4 regions of the Enterobacter cancerogenus genome follow, and region 1 is predicted to be linked to each of the others. Evidence: predicted binding sites of a transcription regulator. Region 1 holds the regulator's gene; each other region holds the start of a gene.

Region 1 (2,203 bases):
CATCATCCTCTGGCCGCGCTGGAAGGGCCGCTGAGTGACGACACGCTGCGCAACTGGCCGTCGCTGGTGCTGGAAGATACCTCGCGTTCGTTGCCCAAACGCATCACCTGGCTGCTGGACAACCAGCGGCGCGTGGTGGCACCTGACTGGGAGTCGTCTGCCACCTGCCTGACGGCGGGCCTGTGCGTGGCGATGGTGCCCGTCCACTTTGCACGTCCGAGGATCGACAGCGGAGAATGGGTTGCCCTGCAGCTGGAAAACCCGTTCCCGGATGCAGCCTGTTGCCTCACCTGGCAGCAGAACGACGTATCGCCTGCCATGGCCTGGCTGCTGGATTATCTGGGAGACAGCGAAACGCTGAACCGGGAGTGGCTACGGGCGCCAGCGTAGCTGGCCCCGTTAACCATTAGCGACGGTAGTCGCGGAAAGGGCCATCCGCAACGGAACGGCGCTCAACAAGACGCGGGTGGACTTCAATAGACTGCGATTCTTCACGCTTGTTAACGATCCTGTCCATCAGCATGTTGAAAGCGGTTTCGCCCAGCGAATCTTTCGGCTGGTGGATGGTGGTCAGCGCCGGGGTGAAGAAACGGGCGTTACGCACGTTGTCATACCCGATCACGGAAATGTCCTGCGGCACGCGCAGACCCAGTTCATCCGCCGCACAGAGCGCACCCATTGCCATAATATCGCCCCCGCAGAAGACGGCGGTCGGGCGAGGCTGCTGGGAGACGATCTGCTGCATGGCGCGATAGCCCGATTCTGGCTCGAAGTCGCCCTGCACAATCCAGTTTTCCGGCACGGTGATCAGTGCTTCTTCCATCGCTTTCATAAAGCCAGCCAGACGCCCTGCGCCGGTGTTGCGCTCAAGCGGGCCGGGAATAACTCCAATCTCGCGATGCCCGCGTTCTACCAGATAACGACCCGCCATATAGCCGCCTTCAAAAGCGTTATCAATCACGGAGTCGGTGAAATCGGCGCGCGCTTCGCCCCAGTCCATCACCACCATCGGGATGTGACGGTACTCTTCCAGCATGGAAAGCACCGATTCCGGGTATTCTGAACACATCACCAGCAGGCCGTCGACGCGCTTTTGCGCCATCATTGAAAGATAGGCACGCTGTTTTTCAATGTTGTTCCAGGCGTTGCCCAGAATCAGGGTATAGCCTTTCTGAAAGCAGTTTTTTTCGACCGCTTCGATAATTTCTGCGAAATAGGCCGCTTCGCTACTGGTCGCCAGCAAACCGATCGATTTGGTGTGATTCACTTTGAGGCTACGCGCTACCGCACTCGGGGAGTAGTGCAGCTCTTTGATCGCCGCCCAGACGGCATTGCGCGTCTCTTCAGCAACAAAGCGAGTTTTGTTAATAACATGTGATACGGTTGTAGTGGAAACGTTTGCGCGTTTTGCTACGTCTTTTATTGTTGCCATTAAATGTCACTCCAGACCATATCCTAAGCTCCTGATAATCATGAAGGTAAACGTTTGCCTTCTCTCACCCTTATTACGCAATCTTGAATTGCGACACGCCGGGAAAACGACACAGGACGTCAGGAGGGGGTCAATGGCCGGTACGCTAATAAATTTAGCGTGGAATTTTGTCCTATCTTGATGAAAAGGGGAAGAGCAAAAGTGGATATCAGGTTAAAACCAGGAAGATTTTTGACCTGAACTGTGTAAAAATGAGCAAGCTCACTTTTCGTGGGGTGATTAAAAGGAGAAAAATTGATGAGTTCCGATCTGAAGTTTTCGCTGGTTACCACCGTTATTGTGCTGGCATTGATTGTGGCCGGTGGTTTAACGGCTGCGCTGCACTGATTCACGCGGAGGGAGAGGCGTCTCCCTCCACATCCTCGCCTGATTGTTACCCCTCTGGCAAAAATCTTTTGCCAAAATGTAAACTTCTCATTTTTTGTGATTGATGTCATGCTTTTGGCTTCATTGTTCTGTGTCACGACGCGACACGGCATCCGGAGTTAACGCATGAAAATCAATTTCCCCTTGCTGGCCCTGGCGATTGGCGCTTTTGGGATTGGCACCACTGAATTCTCCCCGATGGGCTTGCTGCCCGTTATCGCGCGGGGCGTAGACGTCTCAATACCGGCGGCTGGTATGCTGATCAGCGCCTATGCGATCGGCGTGATGGTGGGGGCACCCCTGATGACGCTGCTGCTCTCGCACCGCGCGCGTCGCAATGCGCTG
Region 2 (2,203 bases), 1.4 Mb from region 1:
CGACCAAACTCGTTGTTAAACGCCGCGCCGCCCAGCGGACCTTCGGTCATGATATCCAGCGCGGTCACGATGCGCTCCGGCTTGCCGAAGTCTTCTTCCCACGGCTGTTCAAAGCCCGGAATACGCAGGTTAGAGACCGAGAAGCCCACCAGACCCGCCTTCGGTTTTGCACCGCGGCCCGTTGCGCCTTCGTCACGGATTTCACCGCCGGACCCCGTTGCCGCGCCCGGCCACGGAGAGATCGCCGTCGGGTGGTTGTGCGTTTCTACCTTCATCAGGATATGCGCAGGTTCCTGATGGAAATCGTAGCGCCCTGCTTCGCGATCGGCGAAGAAGCGGCCCACCTCAGAGCCTTCCATCACCGCGGCATTGTCTTTATAGGCAGACAGTACGTGGTCAGGGGTGTGCTCCATGGTGTTTTTAATCATTTTGAACAGCGACTTCGGCTGCTGTTCGCCGTCAATAATCCAGTCGGCGTTGAAAATCTTGTGGCGGCAGTGCTCAGAGTTGGCCTGCGCGAACATATACAGCTCGATGTCGTTCGGGTTGCGGTTCAACTTCACAAAGGCATCGTGCAGGTAGTCGATTTCGTCTTCCGCCAGCGCCAGGCCGAGACGCAGGTTGGCGTCAATCAGCGCCTGACGGCCCTGCCCCAGCAGATCCACGCTCTGCACTGGCGCAGGCTGGTGATGGGAGAACAGCTTCTGCGCGTCGTCCAGAGAGGTAAATACGCTCTCCATCATGCGATCGTGCAGTTCAGCGGCTACGGTCTGCCACTGTTCCGCAGTCAGGGTAGAGGCTTCAACATAGTACGCCACACCGCGTTCCAGACGGTTAATCTGGTTCAGACCGCAGTTGTGAGCGATGTCGGTGGCTTTAGAAGACCAGGGGGAGATGGTGCCCGGACGCGGGGTAGCAAGGATCAGTGTGCCGGTTGGCGTGTGGCTACTCAGGCTTGGACCATACTTGAGCAGGCGTTCCAGCTGCTCGCGCTCTTCTGTGTTCAGGGGGGCGTTCAGATCAGCAAAATGGACATACTCAGCGTAAATATTGCTTACCGGAAGGTTGGCTGCCTGAAAGCGTGCCAGCAGTTTGTTGATACGGAAGGCAGACAGTGCAGGCGAACCACGCAGAATTTCCATCATAAGTCTCTCGTCTTCGAAGCGCCGGGGCGCTTTCAGTGTGCGCAAGGGGGAAAACGGGCGTCATTATAGAGAATCCTGAGCGCCGACGAAACCGTTTGCGTCGAAATAAAATCAGCGTTTACGTTTAACAATAGATGTGGCCTCTTTCTCTAATGGGTTGCCAACTGGCGCGGGTTTACGCAAAATGCCGCTCATCCAATGGCAATCCTTATTCTTACTATGGCTACAGCATACTGAGGCAACCGGCGTCGCAGAGAATTAACTAATTGAAAAAATTAAAGATTAATTATCTGCTCATCGGCATTGTGACGTTGCTGCTGGCAGTGGCCCTCTGGCCTTCAATCCCCTGGTTCGGTAAAGCCGAAAACCGCATCGCCGCCATTCAGGAGCGGGGGGAACTGCGCGTCAGTACACTTTCTTCGCCGCTTATCTACAGCGACATCAACGGCAAAACCATCGGCCTGGACTATGAGCTGGCGCAGCAGTTCGCCAACTACCTCGGCGTGAAGCTGAAGGTGACCGTGCGCCAGAACATCAACCAGCTGTTTGACGATCTCGACCATAACGAGGCGGACATACTTGCCGCCGGACTGGTGTACAACAGCGAGCGCAGCAAGAGTTATCAGCCAGGCCCGACCTACTACTCCGTTTCCCAACAGCTGGTCTACCGCGTCGGCAGCCTGCGCCCGCGCTCGCTTGCCGGGATTGGCGAGCAGCAGCTGACCATCGCCCCTGGCCATGTGGTGATTGACGATTTACGCGCGTTAAAAGAGACGAAATACCCGGATCTCAGCTGGACGGTTGACCCTAAGCTTGGCACCAACGCGCTGCTGGAGCAGGTGAAGGATAAAAAAATTCCGTACACCATTGCCGACTCGGTGGCGATCAGCCTGTTTCAGCGCGTTCACCCCGAAATCGCCGTCGCGCTGGACGTCACGGACGAACAGCCGGTGACCTGGTTTACCCAGCTTGATAACGATCAGACCCTCTCAGCGGCCATGCTGGATTTCTACAACACCATCAATGAAGACGGTACGCTGGCCCGCCTGGAAGAGAAA
Region 3 (2,203 bases), 1.4 Mb from region 1:
GGTAATCTGCCACCGGCTGCCCGTCGACCGGCTCGAATTCAAAGCTGGTAATCAGCGCGCTGCGCGGCGTTTTTTCGACGATGCGGAACGCACGAGTGCCTTCCCAGCCGCCGTTTTTACTGGCGTTTTCGCTGTAGATCTCTGCTTCACGGTTGATAAACACGCCTGCCAGCACGCCGTAGGCTTTGCCCCAGGCGTCAAGCACCTCCTGGCCTGGGCTGAACATCTCGTCCAGCGTTGCCAGCAGATGAGCGCCAACAATGTTGTACTGCTCCGGTTTGATCTGGAAGCTGGTATGTTTCTGCGCGATTTTCTCTACCGCAGGCAGCAGGGCCGGCAGGTTTTCAATATTGCTGGCATAGGCGGTGATGGCGTTAAACAACGCTTCACGCTGATCGCCGTTGCGCTGGTTGCTCATGTTAAAAATCTCTTTGAGCTCCGGATTATGCGCGAACATGCGCTCGTAGAAGTGGGCGGTAAGTTTAGGGCCGGTTTCGACCAACAGGGGAATAGTAGCCTTAACGGTAGCGATGGTTTGAGCGTCTAACATAGCAACTTCCTTCATATGTTACTTTAATGATGTATTTTAGATGCATCTTATAAAAATAACCCTGTAATGTAAATGGTTCTTTGCATAGTGAAAAATATGCATCACAAAGCTGAAAAGAAATCCGCTGAAACGGACGACCGCTTTATTGCTCAAACCCTTGCGTGGCGCGCAGGAAAACGTTTGCGTAAAATCGTTTGTCAAGACCTGTTATCGAAGAACTATTCGGTTATACTGTTGCGCGTCGTCCAACAGGACTGCCTTTTCAGGCCAAAAATTTACTTGTTAGCTGAGTCAGGAGATGCGGATGTTAAAGCGTGAAATGAACATTGCCGATTATGATGCCGAACTGTGGCAGGCTATGGAGCAGGAAAAAGTACGTCAGGAAGAGCACATCGAACTGATCGCCTCCGAGAACTACACCAGCCCGCGCGTCATGCAGGCGCAGGGTTCTCAGCTGACCAACAAATATGCTGAAGGTTATCCGGGCAAGCGCTATTACGGCGGTTGCGAGTACGTTGATATCGTTGAGCAGCTGGCGATTGACCGCGCAAAAGAGCTGTTTGGCGCTGACTACGCAAACGTCCAGCCACACTCCGGCTCTCAGGCTAACTTTGCGGTCTATACCGCGCTGCTGCAGCCGGGCGATACCGTTCTGGGTATGAACCTGGCGCAGGGCGGCCACCTGACTCACGGCTCCCCGGTTAACTTCTCTGGCAAACTGTACAACATCATTCCTTACGGTATTGATGAGTCCGGTAAAATTGACTACGAAGACATGGCGAAGCAGGCCAAAGAGCACAAGCCGAAGATGATTATCGGTGGCTTCTCCGCTTACTCCGGCGTGGTTGACTGGGCTAAAATGCGCGAAATCGCAGACAGCATCGGCGCTTACCTGTTCGTCGACATGGCGCACGTTGCCGGTCTGATTGCTGCAGGCGTCTATCCGAACCCGGTTCCACATGCGCACGTTGTCACCACCACCACCCACAAAACGCTGGCCGGCCCACGCGGTGGCCTGATCCTGGCGAAAGGCGGCGACGAAGATCTGTATAAGAAACTGAACTCAGCCGTGTTCCCAAGCGCACAGGGCGGCCCGCTGATGCACGTCATCGCGGCAAAAGCCGTGGCGTTGAAAGAAGCGATGGAGCCAGAGTTCAAAGTTTACCAGCAGCAGGTTGCTAAAAACGCTAAAGCGATGGTGGAAGTGTTCCTGAACCGTGGCTACAAAGTGGTTTCCGGCGGTACTGAAAACCACCTGTTCCTGCTGGATCTGGTTGATAAGAACCTGACCGGTAAAGAAGCTGACGCTGCCCTGGGCCGCGCCAACATCACCGTCAACAAAAACAGCGTACCAAACGATCCTAAGAGCCCGTTTGTGACGTCTGGTATCCGTATCGGCTCTCCGGCCGTCACGCGCCGCGGCTTCAAAGAAGCAGAAGTGAAAGAGCTGGCGGGCTGGATGTGCGACGTGCTGGACAACATCAATGACGAAGCGGTCATTGAGCGTGTTAAAGGTAAAGTGCTGGATATCTGTGCACGCTTCCCGGTGTACGCATAATCTTACTGCCTTGCAGACAGTATTAAGGCCGCGCTTGCGGCCTTTTTTTATGGGCTAACGTCGGTCGAGGGAGATTGCGCCCGGCCCGACAATCG
Region 4 (2,203 bases), 890 kb from region 1:
TCTTTATCGTACCAGTGCAGATGCACCAGCGGCAGTTTCAGCCAGTCGTAGTTCAGATCGGTCCCGATCAGGTTGATCATCACCGATGGGCTGTTCACCACCGGCTGCGGCAGCGGCAGGTCGGTAATGGCGCGCAGGTGCAGTTCAAACTGGCTAATAGACGCGCCGTTTTGCGTCCAGTGGCCGCTGTTGTGCACGCGCGGTGCCAGCTCGTTGATCAGCAGACCGGACGGCGTGATAAAGCACTCCATGGCCATCACGCCCACGTAGCCCAGCTCGTGCATGATGGCAGAGAGCATCTCTTCCGCCTGCGCCTGCTGCGCGGCGTTAGCCAGCGGGAAGGCCACGCTGGTGCGCAGAATGCCGTCCTGATGCAGGTTATGCGTCAGGGGATAGAACACCGTGCTGCCGTCATGGGCGCGAGCCCCAACCAGCGATACTTCACCGCTAAAGTTGATGCCCTGCTCAACGATGCACTCGCCGTAGCACTCTTCCGGCAGTTCAGCGGTTTCATAGGCGCGCAGTCGCCACTGGCCGCGCCCGTCGTAACCGCCCACGCGGCGCTTAACGATAGCCAGCTCGCCCAGCATCGCGAAAATGTCATTCCACTCGCGTTTGTCAGACAGCAGCTGCCACGGCGCGGTCGCCAGGCCGAGCTTATCGAACAGCTGTTTTTGCGTCAGACGGTCGGCGATGATCGGAAAAACATCGCGGTTAACGAAGGCATTATGGCGCGCCAGTTCGCGGGTCAGGGCGGTTTCCGGCCAGCGTTCAATCTCGGCGGTAATGACGCTCTGGTGGAACGGCACGGCTTCCGGTTCGGCGTCCAGCCCGACGGGCCAGACGGAAATCCCCAGCGGCTCACCGGCCTGACGCAGCATACGGCCCAGCTGACCGTTGCCGAGAACGCAAACCTGCTTCATGCCGCACCTCGTGGGTCCGGGTTATCCAGCACCTCGTCGGTCTGGGCTTTACGCCACGCAACCAGACGCTGATGCAGCGCTTTATCCTGGGTCGCCAGGATCTGTGCAGCGAGCAGGGCGGCGTTGGCCGCACCCGCTTTGCCAATCGCCAGCGTACCCACAGGAATACCGCGCGGCATCTGGACGATGGAATAGAGGCTATCGACACCGCTCAACGCCGCGCTCTGGACCGGAACGCCCAGTACCGGCACCAGCGTTTTGGCGGCAATCATGCCCGGCAGGTGTGCTGCGCCGCCCGCACCGGCAATAATCACCGCGTAGCCGTTCTCTTCTGCGCCTTCGGCGAAGCTGAACAGCTTATCGGGAGTACGGTGTGCGGAGACCACTTCAACGTGGTGCGGAACGTCCAGGATTTCGAAGATTTCGGCGGCGAACTGCATGGTAGCCCAGTCGCTTTTGGACCCCATCACGATGGCGACACGCGCCGGATTATTGCGGGAAGACATGCGTCTTAAAACTCCTGTGGTGCGGAACACACTGCTTTCGAGGGCACAGAGAATAGCATGTAATATCGGCAAGGAAAACGGTTGCGCGGGTAAACTTGCCGCAAAATTACGCGGGAAAATCAGAACGGAAAGGCGATCAGTTCAACGCCGTCGGGGGTGACCTTGACCATCGAACCTTCGCTGTGCCATGCGCCTAATACCACGCGATGCGCGGGTTCGCCGTTGGCGATAAGGTTGTGCACGTCAGGACGATGGGTATGACCGTGGATCAACCACTGGACGCGGTGTTTTTCCATCACGTTAACCACTGCCTGCGGGTTAACGTCCATGATGGTCATCGATTTGCTGCTGTTGGCGGCTTTACTGCTCGCGCGCATTTTGGCCGCGATACGGCTGCGGATAAACAGCGGCAGGGCGAGGAACAGCGTCTGGATCCAGGGCGTATGCACTTTGGCGCGAAACGCCAGGTAGCCGGTATCGTCGGTGCAGAGCGTATCGCCGTGCATGATCAGCACCTTGCGGCCATAGAGATCGAGCACCTGCTCTTCCGGCAGCAGCGTCATGCCGGATTCGCGCGCGTAGCGTTTGCCCAGCAGGAAATCACGGTTGCCGTGGATAAAGGCGCAGGGCACGCCGGAATCCACCAGCGTCTTAATGGCCTCAGCCACTTCACGGTGCAGCGGGGTGGGGTCGTCGTCGCCAATCCAGGCTTCAAACAGATCGCCCAGAATATACAGCGCATCGGCGCTTTTCGCTTCACCGCGTAAAAAACGC

What was found. The regulator PurR, encoded in region 1, represses purine synthesis genes. The targets are predictions, from matches to a motif close to CANGCAAACGTTTGCNTG.
Region 2: purL (phosphoribosylformylglycinamidine synthase) is a predicted target of PurR. The motif match lies at 1,230-1,247, and genes of this name have one in related genera.
Region 3: glyA (serine hydroxymethyltransferase) is a predicted target of PurR. The motif match lies at 720-737, and genes of this name have one in related genera.
Region 4: purE (5-(carboxyamino)imidazole ribonucleotide mutase) is a predicted target of PurR. The motif match lies at 1,500-1,517, and genes of this name have one in related genera.

What each region holds. Positions count from the first base shown of each region.
Region 1 covers NZ_CP077290.1:626,862-629,064, reverse strand. The annotation lists gene punR (DNA-binding transcriptional activator PunR) at 1-390, shown strand, start outside; gene purR (HTH-type transcriptional repressor PurR) at 407-1,432, opposite strand; gene cydH (cytochrome bd-I oxidase subunit CydH) at 1,730-1,819, shown strand; gene I6L58_RS02890 (MFS transporter) at 1,985-2,203, shown strand, end outside.
Region 2 covers NZ_CP077290.1:4,001,667-4,003,869, reverse strand. The annotation lists gene purL (phosphoribosylformylglycinamidine synthase) at 1-1,145, opposite strand, end outside; gene mltF (membrane-bound lytic murein transglycosylase MltF) at 1,412-2,203, shown strand, end outside.
Region 3 covers NZ_CP077290.1:4,011,801-4,014,003, forward strand. The annotation lists gene hmpA (NO-inducible flavohemoprotein) at 1-550, opposite strand, end outside; gene glyA (serine hydroxymethyltransferase) at 855-2,108, shown strand; gene I6L58_RS18955 (DoxX family protein) at 2,163-2,203, opposite strand, start outside.
Region 4 covers NZ_CP077290.1:1,512,016-1,514,218, reverse strand. The annotation lists gene purK (5-(carboxyamino)imidazole ribonucleotide synthase) at 1-923, opposite strand, end outside; gene purE (5-(carboxyamino)imidazole ribonucleotide mutase) at 920-1,429, opposite strand; gene lpxH (UDP-2,3-diacylglucosamine diphosphatase) at 1,549-2,203, opposite strand, start outside.